Regions from separate parts of the Serratia fonticola genome, predicted to be linked through region 1. Evidence: predicted binding sites of a transcription regulator. Region 1 holds the regulator's gene; each other region holds the start of a gene.
What was found. The regulator LexA, encoded in region 1, represses DNA repair genes until DNA is damaged. The targets are predictions, from matches to a motif close to TNCTGTATGTACATACAGNA.
Positions count from the first base shown of each region.

Region 2: a site for LexA is predicted at 3,032-3,051, ahead of sulA (SOS-induced cell division inhibitor SulA). Genes of this name have one in related genera too.
Region 3: a site for LexA is predicted at 1,747-1,766, ahead of mutH (DNA mismatch repair endonuclease MutH). Genes of this name have one in related genera too.

Region 1 is NZ_CP011254.1:1,235,281-1,240,526, forward strand. It holds gene dusA (tRNA dihydrouridine(20/20a) synthase DusA) at 1-262, opposite strand, end outside; gene WN53_RS05420 (sugar O-acetyltransferase) at 416-988, opposite strand; gene zur (zinc uptake transcriptional repressor Zur) at 1,209-1,718, shown strand; gene WN53_RS05430 (CsbD family protein) at 1,834-2,043, opposite strand; gene dinF (MATE family efflux transporter DinF) at 2,329-3,687, opposite strand; gene lexA (transcriptional repressor LexA) at 3,878-4,486, opposite strand; gene WN53_RS05445 (diacylglycerol kinase) at 4,610-4,978, opposite strand.
Region 2 is NZ_CP011254.1:4,060,428-4,065,673, reverse strand. It holds gene WN53_RS18055 (YccF domain-containing protein) at 1-9, shown strand, start outside; gene yccS (YccS family putative transporter) at 44-2,179, shown strand; gene WN53_RS18045 (TfoX/Sxy family DNA transformation protein) at 2,184-2,840, opposite strand; gene sulA (SOS-induced cell division inhibitor SulA) at 3,118-3,579, shown strand; gene ompA (porin OmpA) at 3,939-4,997, shown strand; gene matP (macrodomain Ter protein MatP) at 5,063-5,246, opposite strand, start outside.
Region 3 is NZ_CP011254.1:461,817-467,062, reverse strand. It holds gene WN53_RS01970 (NADP(H)-dependent aldo-keto reductase) at 1-492, opposite strand, end outside; gene WN53_RS01965 (YgdI/YgdR family lipoprotein) at 690-908, opposite strand; gene mutH (DNA mismatch repair endonuclease MutH) at 1,034-1,714, opposite strand; gene rppH (RNA pyrophosphohydrolase) at 2,411-2,938, shown strand; gene ptsP (phosphoenolpyruvate--protein phosphotransferase) at 2,951-5,200, shown strand.

The DNA.
Region 1 (5,246 bases):
CCGCCAGTTTGGCACAGTGCGCCAGTGCTGCCGGATCGCTGCCCCCAAGCTGCAAAGCCACGGGGTGCTCTTCCTCGCTGTATGCCAGGTAGTCACCTTTACCGTGGATGATCGCACCAGTAGTCACCATTTCGGTGTACAGCAGCGTTTCCTTGCTCAGCAGGCGATGGAAATAACGGCAATGGCGATCGGTCCAGTCCAGCATAGGGGCAATGGAGAAACGATTGGCGGCGTATTGGGTGTTGTTAATATCTTTCGTCATGCTGAGTTACTGGCTACCTGATAAGTCCGGGACTCGACAACCGACGCGCTGTGCCGATGCCGCAAACGGCTATTATAACGACAATCGACGCTCTTGGGGAAACCGTCGTTCATTCTGATTAGGATCTCAGAGCGGCAACGTGTTCACTAGGCCCTATTCCAATTGTCGGATCACGCGGCACGGCTGCCCAAGCGCCAACACGTTAGCCGGAATATCCTCGGTCACCACGCTGCCCGCGCCAATGGTAGTGCCATCACCAATAGTCACACCAGGCAGGATCACTACGTTGCCGCCAATCCAGACGTTACTGCCAATCACCACCGGCTTGGCTGAGGTATGGAACGGGAAATCGGCATTGCCGGTAAAACGTTCGCTGGCCTTGAGCGGATGGCTTGGCGTGTAGATTTGCGCGTTAGGGCCAATCAGCGTGTTATCGCCAATGGTGATGGTGTTGCAGTCAAGAAACACCGCATTGACGTTGATAAAACAGTTCCTGCCAATGCTGATATGCTGCCCGTAGTCGCACCAGAACGGTAATTCAATCCAGCTGTCATCCCCCCAGGCCGCAAGCAGCTCACGCAACAGACGCTGTTTCTCTTCAGACTGATGTGAGTCCAACGCTGCGAGCTGTTTAGTCAGGCTCCGCGCCTGATGGTACATGGCAATCAGCTCATCATCACGGCTGTTATACACCTCGCCACGCAGCAATTTCTCTCTTTCTGACATCCCAGGCTCCTGAAAGGTTTGACACCTTACGGGTTATACCGCCGCGCCTGAGTGGAACCTATGCCATAAAGCGAAAAATCGTGACCTGTATCTCATTCTGACAAGTCTTGCTGCGGAAAATCGCCCGATTTGCCGCGTTATCCATGGAAAGCGGGGCAACCCTCGGCGATTGCGTTGAAACATGATAAAATCGGCTTCTTTGCGTAGCCGGATAATTGCCATGAACTCAACCAACCAGGAAAAGCTGCTCGCGCAGGCTGAACAACTCTGTCAGCAACGCAACGTGCGACTGACCCCGCAACGGCTGGAAGTGTTACGCCTGATGGCTGAGCAACCCGGCGCCATCAGCGCTTACGACTTGCTGGATTTACTGCGTGTGGCAGAGCCGCAGGCCAAACCACCTACGGTCTATCGTGCACTGGATTTCTTGCTGGAACAGGGATTTATCCACCGCGTTGAATCGGCAAACAGCTATGTGCTGTGCCACCACTTCGAACAACCTATGCATACCTCTGCCCTGTTTATCTGCGATCGCTGCGGACAGGTCACGGAGCGCACTACCGAAGGGGTGGAAGAAACCTTGCAGAAACTGGCTCAAGAATCAGGGTTTGTGCTGCGCCACAGCGTAGTGGAAGCCCACGGTCTGTGTTCTGCCTGTGTGGTAGTAGAAAATTGTGAGAACCAACACGATTGCGATCATGACCACAGCATTGTGGTAAAGAAAAAATAAGCGGATTGGATTCCAGGAGGGAGCGGGTACGTCCTTGTTCCCGTGGCCGTGGCAGGGGGGAAATCTGCCAGGCCGGATGGTGTCGTAGCGCCGCAATACTCAGCGGCTCATCGCGCTACCAACGATACTTGCTGTGCTCTTCCCAGGCTTTGACTTCTTTTTCGGCTGCCTCTTTCTGGTAGCCATAGCGTTCCTGGATTTTACCGACCAGCTGTTCGCGTTTCCCTTCGATAACGGTGATATCGTCATCGGTCAGCTTGCCCCATTTTTCCTTCACTTTACCTTTAAACTGCTTCCAGTTACCGTCGGCTTGATCTTTGTTCATAATCTCTCCGTTACTCTTGGTTGTCAGTTTTAGATAAATCTGGCTGGACTTAACTGAGTCAAATTAAGGTTATCTAATGCGTCCGTTGCCAATTAAGCGCGGGCTTAATTCGCCAGCCACGTGATTAACTATAGTCACCCATCACGAAAATCGCCAAAAAAGCAGCATGAAATAGGGTTAGGAAAAGTCTCAATAGCAAAAAACGCCATTAAAACAGTAAGCAAGCGAACCAAAACAGCCCCCATCGCATGTAACCAAATGTGAATGCTCATACCGTATCATCAACTAATCTGGCCTATCCATTGCTAATGGAGATGAAAACCAGGTGCCTTGCACGCTATGACGGTGCCATACCCAGCCCAAAGCAGCCCCGCGCAGTGCCAGGAATACCGCCAGAGCCAGCCATAAACCGTGGTTGCCCAATACCGGCAAGGTGAACAACGTCAGCCCATAGCCCACTGCGGCTACCGCCATGCTATTACGCATTTCTGCGCCACGGGTGGCGCCGATAAACATGCCATCCAACAGGTAGCACCACACTCCCACCAGAGGCAGCACCACCTGCCAAGGCAGATAATGGTTTGCCAGCGCACGCAACTCCAGTAACGAGGTTAAGCCCGCCACAATATGATGCCCGGCGAACAGATAAATAACGGCAAAACCACAGGCAACCAGGCAAGCCTGCCGACAGGCGGCACGCCATACTTTACGCAGTTGCCGCCCGTCTCGCGCACCATAGGCGTGGCCGGAATGGGCTTCCACCGCGTAGGCAAAACCATCCAGCGCGTAGGCGGTAAAGGTCAGCAGATTCATCAGCACCGCATTCACCGCCACCACTTCTCCGCCCATGCGGGCTCCCAGAATGGTCAACGAGGCGAAACACAGTTGCAGTAATAACGAGCGCAGCATGATGTCGCGGTTAAGTGCCAGCAGGCGGCGCAGATCCCCACGCCAGGCGGTGCGCAGCATCGCCAGCGAAATCCCCCGCATGTGTAGTACCCGCCATGCTAACCACAAACCCAGCAACAGCGTGGCGTACTCCGCAATCACCGTGGCAGTCGCGGCCCCCTGCACGTTCCAACCCAGCCCCATCACCAGCCAGATATCCAGCACGATGTTCAGCAGGTTACCGACAATCAACAGGATCACCGGTGCCCGCACGTACTGAACTCCCAGCAACCAGCCGAGCAACACCATATTGGCCAACGCCGCCGGGGCGCTCAGCCAGCGGATCTCCAAAAATAGCCTGGCCTGTACCAAGACTTCCCGATCGCCCCCCACAATGTTCAGCGCCAAGGTGATCAACGGGGCTCGCAACAGCACAATCGCCAGCCCGGCCACCAGCGCCAACAATAACGGCTGCATAAAGGCGCGAGCCAACCGGTAGGGATCTTGCGCCCCCAGCGCCTGCGCCGTCAGCCCTGTAGTGCTCATTCGCAGGAACAGCAACAACATAAACAGGAAGCTAGTGGCCATTGACCCCACTGCGACCCCGCCAAGGTAGCTAGGGCTATCGAGATGGCCGATAACGGCGGTATCCACCAGGCCAAGCAAGGGGACGGTAATATTGGAGAAGATCATCGGCAATGCCAGACGCCACAGAGCTTTGTCGGTGTCACTGGTAAAGGCAGAAAGCAGGCGCATGGCGATATGTTCCCGTAAAAGCATGGATTTAAAGCTGAAGATAAAGTGGCAATGTAGCTGAATTTGCAGGGATCGAACATGTTTGACCGTAGAGGGCGCCGCATGCTGCGCCCGCTTAGTGTCTCATGTATCGCCCCAGAGTTGGGGCGAGGTTTGCCGTTTTAAAGGGCTGTAATACGAGGTAAAGCGGTTAGATCCAGTCGCCGTTGCGGATCACACCCACCGCCAGGCCTTCGATGGTGAAGTTCTGCTGGCGCAGATCGACCACGATCGGTTGGAATTCACTGTTTTCTGGCAGCAGTTCGACGACGTTACCGTGTTTCTTCAGGCGCTTGACCGTGACCTCGTCTTCAATGCGGGCGACGACAACCTGGCCGTTGCGTACGTCTTGAGTCTTATGCACTGCCAGCAGATCGCCATCCAGGATGCCGATATCGCGCATCGACATGCCGCTAACGCGCAGCAGGAAATCGGCATTAGGCTTGAACAGAGAAGGATCCACTTTATAGTGCCCTTCAATGTGCTGCTGAGCTAACAGAGGTTCACCTGCAGCCACACGGCCCACCAGGGGTAATCCCTCTTCATCTTCCATCAGCAAGCGGATACCGCGTGAAGCACCGGAGATGATCTCGATAACGCCTTTGCGAGCCAGTGCTTTCAAGTGCTCTTCTGCAGCATTTGGTGAGCGGAACCCCAGGCGCATTGCGATCTCGGCACGCGTCGGTGGCATGCCCGTTTGCGAAATATGATCGCGAATCAGGTCGTAGACCTCTTGCTGTCTGGTAGTTAGTGCTTTCATTCCGCCCCCTGTTTGTTTATACAGTCTTGCTGTGAGTATATACAGCTAAGTCTGGATTGGGAACCGAAGAATAAATAAAAATCAGCAGGTAGCGAGCGGGATCGCAACGATACCCGCTGGTTTTCACGCCAAATGCTGCCAAAGTACCGAAGCCCAAACGAACAGTGCCAGAATGATTGCCAGCGATACCGCCGCCGAGCCCATATCTTTGGCCCGCCCGGAGAGCTCGTGATATTCCGTACCCACGCGATCGACCACGGCCTCAATCGCGCTGTTGAGGATTTCGACAATCATCACCAGCAGCACCGAGCCGATCAACAAGATGCGCGCTATCGCCCCTACATCCAGCCAAACCGCCACGATGATAGCCACCACCGTCGCCACCAGTTCCTGGCGGAATGCGGCTTCGTTCTGCCAGGCAGCGGTTAAACCTTTATAGGAATAGCCTGCGGCTTTAATGACACGCGTCAGGCCAGTTGCTTGATTTGCCATAATTAAGAACGCCTTTTTCCAAGATGGATCATGTACCCGTCGTGTTGCAGCCACAACGTTCCAGACAGATTTGCCAGCCCAATCACATTTTTATCGCAGCGCAGTATACAGCAAGGTTGGAATACCTTAATCACCTAGCTATGTCGTACCAATGCCGCGAGCGCATGAATGCGCTAGAGCGGCCAATTTGATATCCATCAGGTATAATTCAACCATGTACTTCCATTGCCGTGAACGGCCGTGGATTTCCCAACGCCACAGATCTGCT
Region 2 (5,246 bases), 2.8 Mb from region 1:
CGCTTTTAATCGCGTTAACTTTTCTCCCATTTAGGAGCTTGTCGTGCTCTCTTTAGCACCCAAAATTCGGCGTTATACCTATAACAGTAACCTGCTTTATAACCTGCGTATTTTTATCGCTCTGGCCGGGGCCTCTGCGGTGCCGTGGTGGTTGGGCGTCCCTAAACTGACCATTCCGTTAACGCTGGGTGTCGTTGCCGCCGCGCTAGCGGATCTGGACGACCGGCTGGCAGGAAGATTGCGAAATCTGCTCATTACGCTAGTTTGCTTTTTCGTGGCCTCGACATCGATTGAACTGCTGTTTCCTTACCCCTGGCTGTTTGCCCTCGGGCTGACGACCTCAACCTGCGGTTTTATCCTGTTGGGGGCATTAGGGCAGCGTTACGCCACTATCGCCTTCGGTGCCTTGCTGATCGCCGTCTACACCATGCTTGGCACCTCCATGTACGACGCCTGGTACCAGCAACCTACCCTGCTGATTATCGGTGCCGTTTGGTACAACTTGCTGACGCTGATCGGCCATCTGCTATTCCCTATCAAGCCCCTACAGGAAAACCTGGCCCGCTGCTATGAACAGTTGGCCAACTACCTGGATGCCAAGGCCAACCTGTTCGATCCAGATGCCGAATCGGACGCCGATCTGCCGTGGGTAGACGTGGCGATGGCTAACAGCACACTGGTCACCACGCTTAACCTGACCAAGGCTTCACTGCTGACCCGCTTGAAAGGCGACCGTGGCCAGCGCGGCACCCGCAGAACGCTGCACTACTATTTTGTCGCTCAGGATATCCATGAGCGCGCCAGTTCTTCTCACGTACAGTATCAGGCGCTAAGCCAACAGTTCCGCCACAGCGATATTCTGTTCCGCTTCCAGCGGCTGCTGGCCAAGCAGGCCCGTGCCTGCCAGCAACTGGCGCAGTCGATACTATTACGGCAGAAATATCTGCATAGCCCGCGTTTTGAGCCCGCTTTTTCACGCCTGGAAGAGGCGCTGACCCGGGTTACCATTACCCCAGAAAATCGCGAACTGACCAGAGCGCTATCCCATCTGCTGAAGAATTTACGGGCAATTGACGCCCAGTTGGCCAATATCGAGTCTGAGCAATCCTTGGCGAGTGGCCAAACCGAGGAAAACAACCTGTCAGACGACCGGCTCACCGGTTGGAGCGATATTCGCCTGCGTATCAGCCGCCACCTGACACCACAATCCGCCCTATTCCGCCACGCCATCCGTATGTCTGTGGTGCTGTGCGTAGGCTATGCGTTTATTCAACTGACCGGGATGCAGCACGGTTATTGGATCCTGCTGACCAGCCTGTTTGTCTGCCAGCCCAACTACAACGCCACCCGCAGGCGCTTGGCGTTAAGGATCATCGGCACTCTGGCTGGCATTTTGATCGGGCTGCCGATCCTGTATTTTGTGCCCTCGCTGGAAGGGCAGTTGATTCTGATCGTGATCTCGGGCGTGTTGTTCTTCGCCTTCCGAACCGTGCAATATGCCCACGCCACGATGTTTATCACCCTGTTGGTCTTGCTATGCTTTAACCTGCTGGGCGAAGGGTTCGAAGTGGCTGCCCCGCGCGTCTACGATACCCTGCTGGGTTGTGCCATCGCCTGGGCAGCGGTGAGTTTTATCTGGCCAGACTGGAAGTTCCGTCAGTTACCGGCCATGGTGCGTAAGACACTGAATGCCGACTGCCGCTATCTGGATGCCATTCTGGTGCAATACCATCAGGGCAAGGATAACGGCCTGCCTTATCGTATTGCCCGCCGCGATGCCCATAATAGCGATGCCGAATTGGCGTCGGTGATCTCTAACATGTCTGCCGACCCTAAAGCCGATAAAACCATTCAGGAAGCGGCATTTCGCCTGCTGTGCCTTAACCATACCTTGCTGAGCTATATTTCTGCCCTGGGTGCCCACCGTGAGCGCCTGGAAAGTGCCGCCGTGCTGGATTTGCTCAACGATGCGGTTTGCTATGTTGATGGTGCATTACACCACGACGCTCATGATCGTCAGCGTATCACGCAGGCACTGGAAGCCCTCTCCGAGCGTATTACTGCGCTGGTTCCGGAGCCGGAAAGCAAAGAACAACTGGTGTTGCAGCAAATTGGCCTGGTGCTCGAATTGCTACCAGAGCTGACGGCACTTAATACACAAATTACTCAAGCCGGTTGATAGTTCAAAGATGTGGGCCGCAGGCACGGTCTTCTGACCGTGCCTCAAAGGAGGGAAAGAGCGCGTTGTTTTCGAACCATTCGGTCAACGCCTCCCTTTGTAGATTCGGCAAGGCGGCATGGTGGTAACCCGCCATGGCACCCGCCAGTGACATCAGCACTTTCATGCCCAGATTTTTTTGCTGTTGCAGCAACTTCAGATAGCTATCTCTGGCCCCCAACAGGCGAAAATCATAAATATTGCATATGCCTGCTCGCCACAGCTGGCGCTCTAATGAAGCATCAATATTCGGTAAATCTTTCAATCTGCCATTGCAGCTTTTTTTCACCTTAATCTCTTTACGCGTCTCACAGAGAGCCTGCCAGGCAAGCGCACACAGTTCGCGACGCTGCCGCCACAACTCTTCATTCACCCAGTAATAGCGCATGACCATGGGGACCCCTCGCTTTAAATAGGTCATATTCACCATGCCACGCTCACGGAACGCGGTTTCCAGACTTTCTGTTGCACGCAAATACAGCTCACCTTCGGTAATGACCGCAAACATTGTGCCGTCCGCCAGCAGGCCATAGCCGCCAAACTGCGAGCGTATGGCAATATTTCCCAGGGCGGCAAAGCAGGACTTTGCCTGTTCGATCCTCCTTAACGATCCTCCATTCATTTAACTCTCCTTATATGAAGCCATAGCCATTAGGCATGTTTTGGTTGGAATAAACGTAACTGGAACAACTAATTAAAAAAAATACGCATTATCCCTAGTCGTGCCAATCATAAATTCAAGACGTACAATAAATAATCTCAATTATGCGAAGCGTTACGAAAATTTGGGTTGATCTTCTGTTTCGATGGCTATACTGTATATACATACAGTAACACTACGGGCGGGAGACGACATGCGTACTCAATCACTTTATCAACCTCATTTTAGCCAATCCTCAATGCCGGCAAAGCAAGCGGTGATCCCTGCGCAAGAGGGCAACGAAAATGGCCTAATCAGTGAGCTTGTTTACAATGAGCGGCAACCCGCCGTAGCCCAGTTGCTGGTGCCTTTGTTGCAACAGTTAGGCAGGCAATCACGTTGGTTACTGTGGCTGACCCCGCAGCAGAAACTGAGCAAAACCTGGCTGCAACAGGCCAGCCTGCCGGTTGATAAGGTCGTACAGCTTAATCAGATCAGTCCACTGGCTACCGTAGACGCCATGGAGAAGGCTTTACTGACAGGAAATTACAGTGTGGTGCTTGGCTGGTTACCTGAATTGACACAAGAGGATCGTCTAAGGTTAAGTAGAGCGGCAGAATTGGGCAATGCCTATGGGTTCATTATGCGACCCCAACGTGACATCGTGGCTGCCGACAGACACTGTTCAACCTTAAAAATTCACTCTTCTTTGTATCATTAAGTAAATTTAGGACTTTTCCCATCACTTTTATCGTTTGGTCTGGCAATCGCAGGCAGATCAGGCGAAAAGCGAGGTTGGCTGCGGTTCGGCGCGACCTTCCAGGTGAAAAAAAGTCTCGTTTAGCACCCCGATATGTTAGAGGATATGTCTAATTCCATGTTTTTTTTTAGAGCTTTATCACATCACACTTGTAACTTTCGCGCCACGTTGTAGACTTTACATCGCCAAGGTTGCTCTATAACGCCAGAAAAACTGGCAGAGTAACAAACGAGGGCTCAAACCTTGGCGAAGGAATTTAAACCAAGGGCTTAAAGCAGCTTTAAAGCTCATTGCCTATTTGGATGATAACGAGGCGCAAAATGAAAAAGACAGCTATCGCATTAGCAGTGGCACTGGCAGGTTTCGCTACAGTAGCGCAAGCCGCACCAAAAGACGACACTTGGTACACTGGTGCTAAACTGGGTTGGTCCCAGTTCCATGACACCGGTTTCTACGGTAACGGTTACACCGTTGATAACGACGCACGTAAAGACCAGATTGGTGCTGGTGCGTTCGTTGGCTATCAGGCAAACCAATACCTGGGCTTCGAAATGGGCTACGACTGGTTAGGTCGTATGAAATATACCGGCGCTAACACCGGTTCTTTCAAAGCTCAAGGCGTTCAACTGGCAGCTAAACTGAGCTACCCAATCATGAACGATCTGGACATCTACACTCGTCTGGGTGGCATGGTATGGCGTGCAGACAGTGATGGTGCTGGCTCTAACGGTGGCAACCATGACACTGGCGTTTCTCCATTGGCAGCAGTGGGTGTTGAATACGCACTGAACCGTGACTGGGCTACCCGTCTGGACTACCAGTGGGTTAACAACATCGGTGATGCAGGTACCGTTGGCGCACGTCCAGACAACGGCATGCTGAGCGTAGGTGTTTCCTACCGCTTTGGCCAGGAAGTTGCTGCTCCAGTAGTAGCTCCAGCTCCAGCCCCAGCTCCAGTTGTTGAGACCAAGAAGTTCACTCTGACTTCTGACGTTCTGTTCGCGTTCAACAAAGCGACCCTGAAGCCAGAAGGCCAACAAGCTCTGGATCAGCTGTACACCCAACTGAGCTCACTGGATCCGAAAGACGGTTCTGTTGTAGTTCTGGGCTTCACTGATGCAGTAGGTTCAGCAGAATACAACCTGCGCCTGTCTGAGCAACGTGCACAAAGCGTTGTGGATTACCTCGTGTCTAAAGGTATCCCTTCAGACAAGATTTCTGCACGTGGCATGGGTAAAGCTAACCCAGTTACCGGTGACTCTTGTGGCTACCGTTCAGGCCGCGCAACTGCAGCTCAGATCGCATGTCTGGCTCCAGATCGTCGCGTAGAGATCGAAGTTAAAGGCATCAAAGAAGTTGTTTCTCAGCCTCAGGGCTAAGTAAGCGCTTCTTAGTAAAAAACCCCGCATTGCGGGGTTTTTTTTTGGCCTAACGTTAGGTAATGCTATTTATCATCCTTACCCAGGATCGCCTGTAGATCCTGTTTCAGCGATGACATCTGGCTGGCATACTTCTCTTTTCGCTCGGCATCTTCGATCAGCTGTACGACAGTTTCCGACAGGGTGACGCCACGGCGATGCGCCAGCGCAGCCAAACGTTGCCAGACCAGGAACTCCAGATCGATCGAT
Region 3 (5,246 bases), 770 kb from region 1:
TAACGCTTCCAGGGTTTCCAACAGCGGGATGGTGGCTTTCTCATCGGTGTACTGATAGTTGAGCTTGCCGAAACAGTTGGTGGTGCGCTGCGGCCAGTGTAGCTGGTACAGATCCAGATAATCGGTATTTAACCGTTTCAGGCTGGCATCCAGGGCGGCGCGGATATTCTTGCGATCCAACGCCTGCTGTGGGCGAATGCCCGCGTCATTACCCCGGATCGGCCCGGAGACCTTGCTTGCCAGCACGATTTTGTCGCGGTTGCCGCGCGCCTTGATCCAACTGCCAATGTACTGTTCTGTCAGCCCCTGGGTTTCCGGGCGCGGCGGCACTGGATACATCTCTGCGGTATCAATCAGGTTGATGCCAGCGGCTAATGCATAATCCAGCTGTGCGTGGGCATCGGCTTCGCTGTTTTGTTCGCCAAAGGTCATGGTGCCCAGTCCCAGCACGCTCACTTCTAAAGAACTGTGGGGAATACGGTGGTATTGCATTAACGGCCTTCCTTCAATGTTAGCGCTGACGGGCGTGATGCCCGGTAAAACAGAAGCCAGAGATCCAACGGCGTAACACGCCTTACTTGACTATAACCAAGCTAAGAAGATGGTGAAAGAGGAATATAACTGCCGGGGGTAGGGCTAAACCCCTGATTGATAATCCGTCAGGGGTCAGGATGATGCGGGGGCCGGGATTAACGCTCGATAACCTGCGAGACCCGATCGCCGTTAATCTGGCGCTGGTTGCCTTGCTCGTCCTGATAGCTGATCAGGCCGGTATCCTTATCGATTTTAGGCTTACCCTGCGTGAGGATCATATTGCCGTCTTTGGTGGCCATCACATAGTCGCTGGAACAGCCTGCTAATCCGGCGACCATCATCAGGGCGGAAATAGCCATTACCCACTTTTTCATGCCGAACACCTTATATACCTGGAATAATTGTCTTAATAGAGTAGCAAACTCTGCCAAAGATGGCTTTCGGACGTATCCCATCTGTGTCAGGAGAAATGACGGTGAAAACAGGAGCGGAGGACTAATCAAAGCGTAAAGTGCCTGGCCAGCAGCGCCCGGGTGAAGTTTTTCTTCAGATAGAAGCCGCGCGGCAAGGTGAGGATCGGCTGGCCCTGTTCGCCGGTGGCTTCGGTCAGTGCCTTGTTGTTGGCCGCTTTTGGCCGCAGCTGTAGCACTTCGCCATGGCGGGCGGTGATCCGCTCAACCTGGCCGAGCACGATAAGATCCATCAGCTCTTCCCAATCCCGGCGCAGCATCTCGGTTTCTTCCTGATTGGGCTGCCACAGCAGCGGGGAACCTACGCGGCGCTGTGCCAATGGGATTTGTCGTTCACCTTCCACAGGGATCCACAGCACGCGTGCCAGTTTGTGGCGTACGTGGCTGCTTTCCCAAGTGACGCCGCTATTGCCTGTCAGCGGAGCTACGCAGACGAAAGTGGTTTCCAGCGGGTTACCTGTGGCGTCGACCGGGATGGTTTTCAACTCAATGCCCAGCTCTGGGAAATCCTGCTCAGGCTTGCTGCCCGCCATGGCCCCCAGATAGAGCTCCAGCAGCATGCCGACCCAGCCTTTATCCCGTTTGAGATCCTTGGGAATGCTGACCTGCGCACGGGCTGCCAGTTCGCCAAGGTTAAAGCCAGCCAGCGCCTGGGCACGGGCTAATAATTGCTGCTCGTTTTCTGGTGGCAGCGGGGATAAACACGCCATAAATCAGACCTATGCATTATGGTTAAAAAACGTACCGAATTTACTCACTGCCTTAAAAGGGAAAAGCAGGCTGGGGAAAACAACAATAGTAGCATGATTTTGCATGACTTTTTGGCTACCCCATCGCGGTAGAAAATTTTCAGTGCGGGGTTGTGCACCTGTAGCCACCGACAATAAACAGGATCTTACACCTATTTATCCACAGATTTCTGGGATAACCCAACTTTTTGCCGATCACTGGTTTGATTTACAGCCTTGACGCGGGGCATTTTTTACGAATTTGGCGGTTTTATAGGTCACTGGGTATAATAATCTGTGGATAAAATCCGCATTGGTGGATCTTTCGCCAGAGAAAGATCCAAAGCGTGCATAGATCACATTTTTACCCTGTTCATAACTGTGTTTAAGTGTTTATTGCATTGTATTTAAAGGAATAATAAAAAATTAAAAATACGGCGGATTTTAAGTTCAATCGAGTTTTCCCGGCTTATCCCTAGAGTTCTTCACACACCTATCCACAGAAAAAGTGAATAAAACCGCCCTCGAACCTCGTTACATGTTTATAACTTTGCCATTATCTGTGAGTTATCCCAATGTTATCCGAGCGACGGTGCTGCAAAGCAGTGGTTTACCGCCTGTGGCTTGTGTGAAACAATCAGGTTATCAATACGAATTTATGCTTATCGAGGTAGTCCGGTGATCGATGATGATGGCTACCGCCCGAATGTTGGTATCGTAATCTGTAATCGTCAGGGGCAGGTCCTATGGGCCCGCCGTTACGGTCAGCACTCCTGGCAGTTTCCCCAAGGGGGAATAAACCCTGGCGAAACGCCTGAGCAGGCGATGTACCGTGAGCTGTTCGAAGAAGTGGGGCTGAGTAAAAAGGATGTGCGTATCCTGGCCTCAACCCGCAACTGGTTGCGCTATAAATTGCCAAAACGTTTGGTGCGTTGGGACACAAAGCCGGTTTGTATCGGCCAAAAGCAGAAATGGTTTCTGCTGCAGTTAATGTGCAATGACGCGGATATCAACATGCAGCGCAGCAGTACGCCGGAGTTTGACGGCTGGCGTTGGGTGAGCTTCTGGTATCCGGTGCGCCAGGTGGTGTCGTTTAAACGCGACGTGTACCGCCGGGTTATGAAAGAGTTTGCCGCAACCGTCATGCCAATGCAGGAACTGGCAGCGCAGCGGCAGCCTCCTGCTTATCGCCGAAAGAGAGGTTAAGTCAAACCGACTATGCTCACGCGCTTGCGAGAAATTGTTGAGAAAGTGGCCGCGGCGGCCAGTCTGACAGATGCGCTGGATCTTTTGGTCAATGAAACCTGTCTGGCGATGGACACCGAAGTCTGCTCCATCTATCTGGCAGACAACGACCGCCGCTGTTATTACCTGATGGCGACGCGCGGGTTGAAAAAGCCCCGCGGGCGAACTATTGCCCTGGCCTTTGACGAAGGCATCGTCGGCCTGGTCGGGCGGCGGGCAGAGCCGATCAACCTGGCGGATGCCCAAAGCCATCCCAGCTTCAAATATATTCCGCAGGTCAAAGAGGATCGTTTCCGATCCTTCCTTGGCGTGCCGATCATTCATCGCCGCCAGCTGCTTGGCGTGTTGGTGGTGCAGCAACGTGAACTGCGCCAGTTTGACGAAAGCGAAGAATCCTTCATGGTTACCCTGGCCACCCAAATGGCCGGGATCCTCTCGTTATCACAGCTAAACGCCATTTTTGGCCAGTATCGCCAGACCCGCATTCGGGCGCTGGCTGCGGCTCCTGGCGTGGCTGTGGCGGAGGGGTGGTTAGATAGCAGCCAACCTTCACTCGATCAGGTGTATAAAGCCTCCACGCTGGATACCGTCAGCGAGCGCGAACGTCTGACACAGGCGTTGGAAGAGGCTGGGGCAGAGTTCCGCCGCTTCAGTAAGCGTTTTAGCGCCAGCTCGCAAAAAGAGAGCGCGGCGATCTTCGATCTCTATTCCCACCTGCTCAACGATGCTCGCCTCAAACGTGAACTGTACGCGGAGATCGATGCCGGTTCGGTGGCCGAATGGGCGGTAAAACAGGTGATTGAAGCTTTCGCTGCCCAGTTTGCGACCTTGCAAGATACCTATATGCGTGAGCGTGCCAGCGATCTGCGCGCGCTTGGCCAACGTCTGCTATTCCACCTCGACGATACCACCCAAGGGGCCAGCCAATGGCCAGCCCGTTTTGTGCTGGTTGCCGATGAGCTGACGGCTACCCTGTTGGCCGAAGTGCCGCAGGATCGCCTGGCTGGCGTGGTAGTGCGGGACGGTGCTGCCAACTCCCATGCCGCGATCCTGGTGCGGGCCATGGGTGTGCCAACGGTGATGGGGGCAGACATCCAGCCTGCGCTGTTAGCCCAGCGAATGCTGATTGTTGATGGCTATCGCGGCGAGCTGCTGGTCGATCCGGAACCGGTGCTGGTGAAGGAATATCAACGTCTGATCAGCGAAGAGCAGGAGCTCAGCAAGCTGGCAGAAGACGACGTTGAACAGCCCGCAGAGCTGAAAAGCGGTGAGCGGATCCAGGTGATGCTGAACGCCGGCCTTAGCCCGGAACATGAACAACTGCTGGGCGCGCGCGTGGACGGCGTTGGCCTGTACCGCACCGAGATCCCGTTCATGCTGCAAAGCGGCTTCCCGTCGGAAGAGGAGCAGGTGGCGCAATATCAGGGCATGCTGCAACTCTTCTATCCGCATAAGCCGGTGACGCTGCGTACGCTGGATATCGGTGCTGATAAACAACTGCCCTACATGCCGATCAGCGAGGAGAACCCGTGCCTCGGTTGGCGGGGGATCCGCATTACGCTGGATCAGCCAGAAATCTTCCTGATCCAGGTGCGCGCCATGCTGCGTGCCAATGCGGGAACCGGCAATCTGGGGATCCTGTTGCCGATGATCACCAGCCTGGAAGAGATCGACGAGGCCAAGCGCCTGATCGATCGCGCCGGGCGAGAAGTGGAAGAGATGCTGGGATATGATATTCCCAAGCCGCGGATTGGCGTCATGCTGGAAGTGCCGTCGATGATCTTCCTGATCCCTTATCTGGCCGCACGCGTCGATTTTATCTCGGTAGGAACCAACGATTTAACCCAGTACCTGCTGGCGGTGGATCGTAATAATACCCGCGTTGCTTCGCTGTACGACAGCCTGCATCCAGCCATGTTGCAGGTGCTGAAATTGATCATCGAGCAGGGGACGGCGGCTGGGTTGCAGGTCAGCCTGTGCGGTGAACTGGCGGGAGACCCGATGGGCGCTCTGCTGCTGGTGGGTATGGGTTACCGTAATCTGAGCATGAACGGGCGCAGCGTTGCACGTATCAAATATCTGTTGCGCCATATCGAACTGGAAGATGCGCAAGGGCTGGCCCAGCGGGTATTGAGTGCCCAGATGACCACCGAGGTTCGCCACCAGGTTGCGGCGTTTATGGAACGGCGTGGCATGGGTGGGTTGATCCGCGGTGGCCGTTGATTAGGCGTTGTCCAGCCCGTTAAGCGTTGACCTATTTTTTTACAGA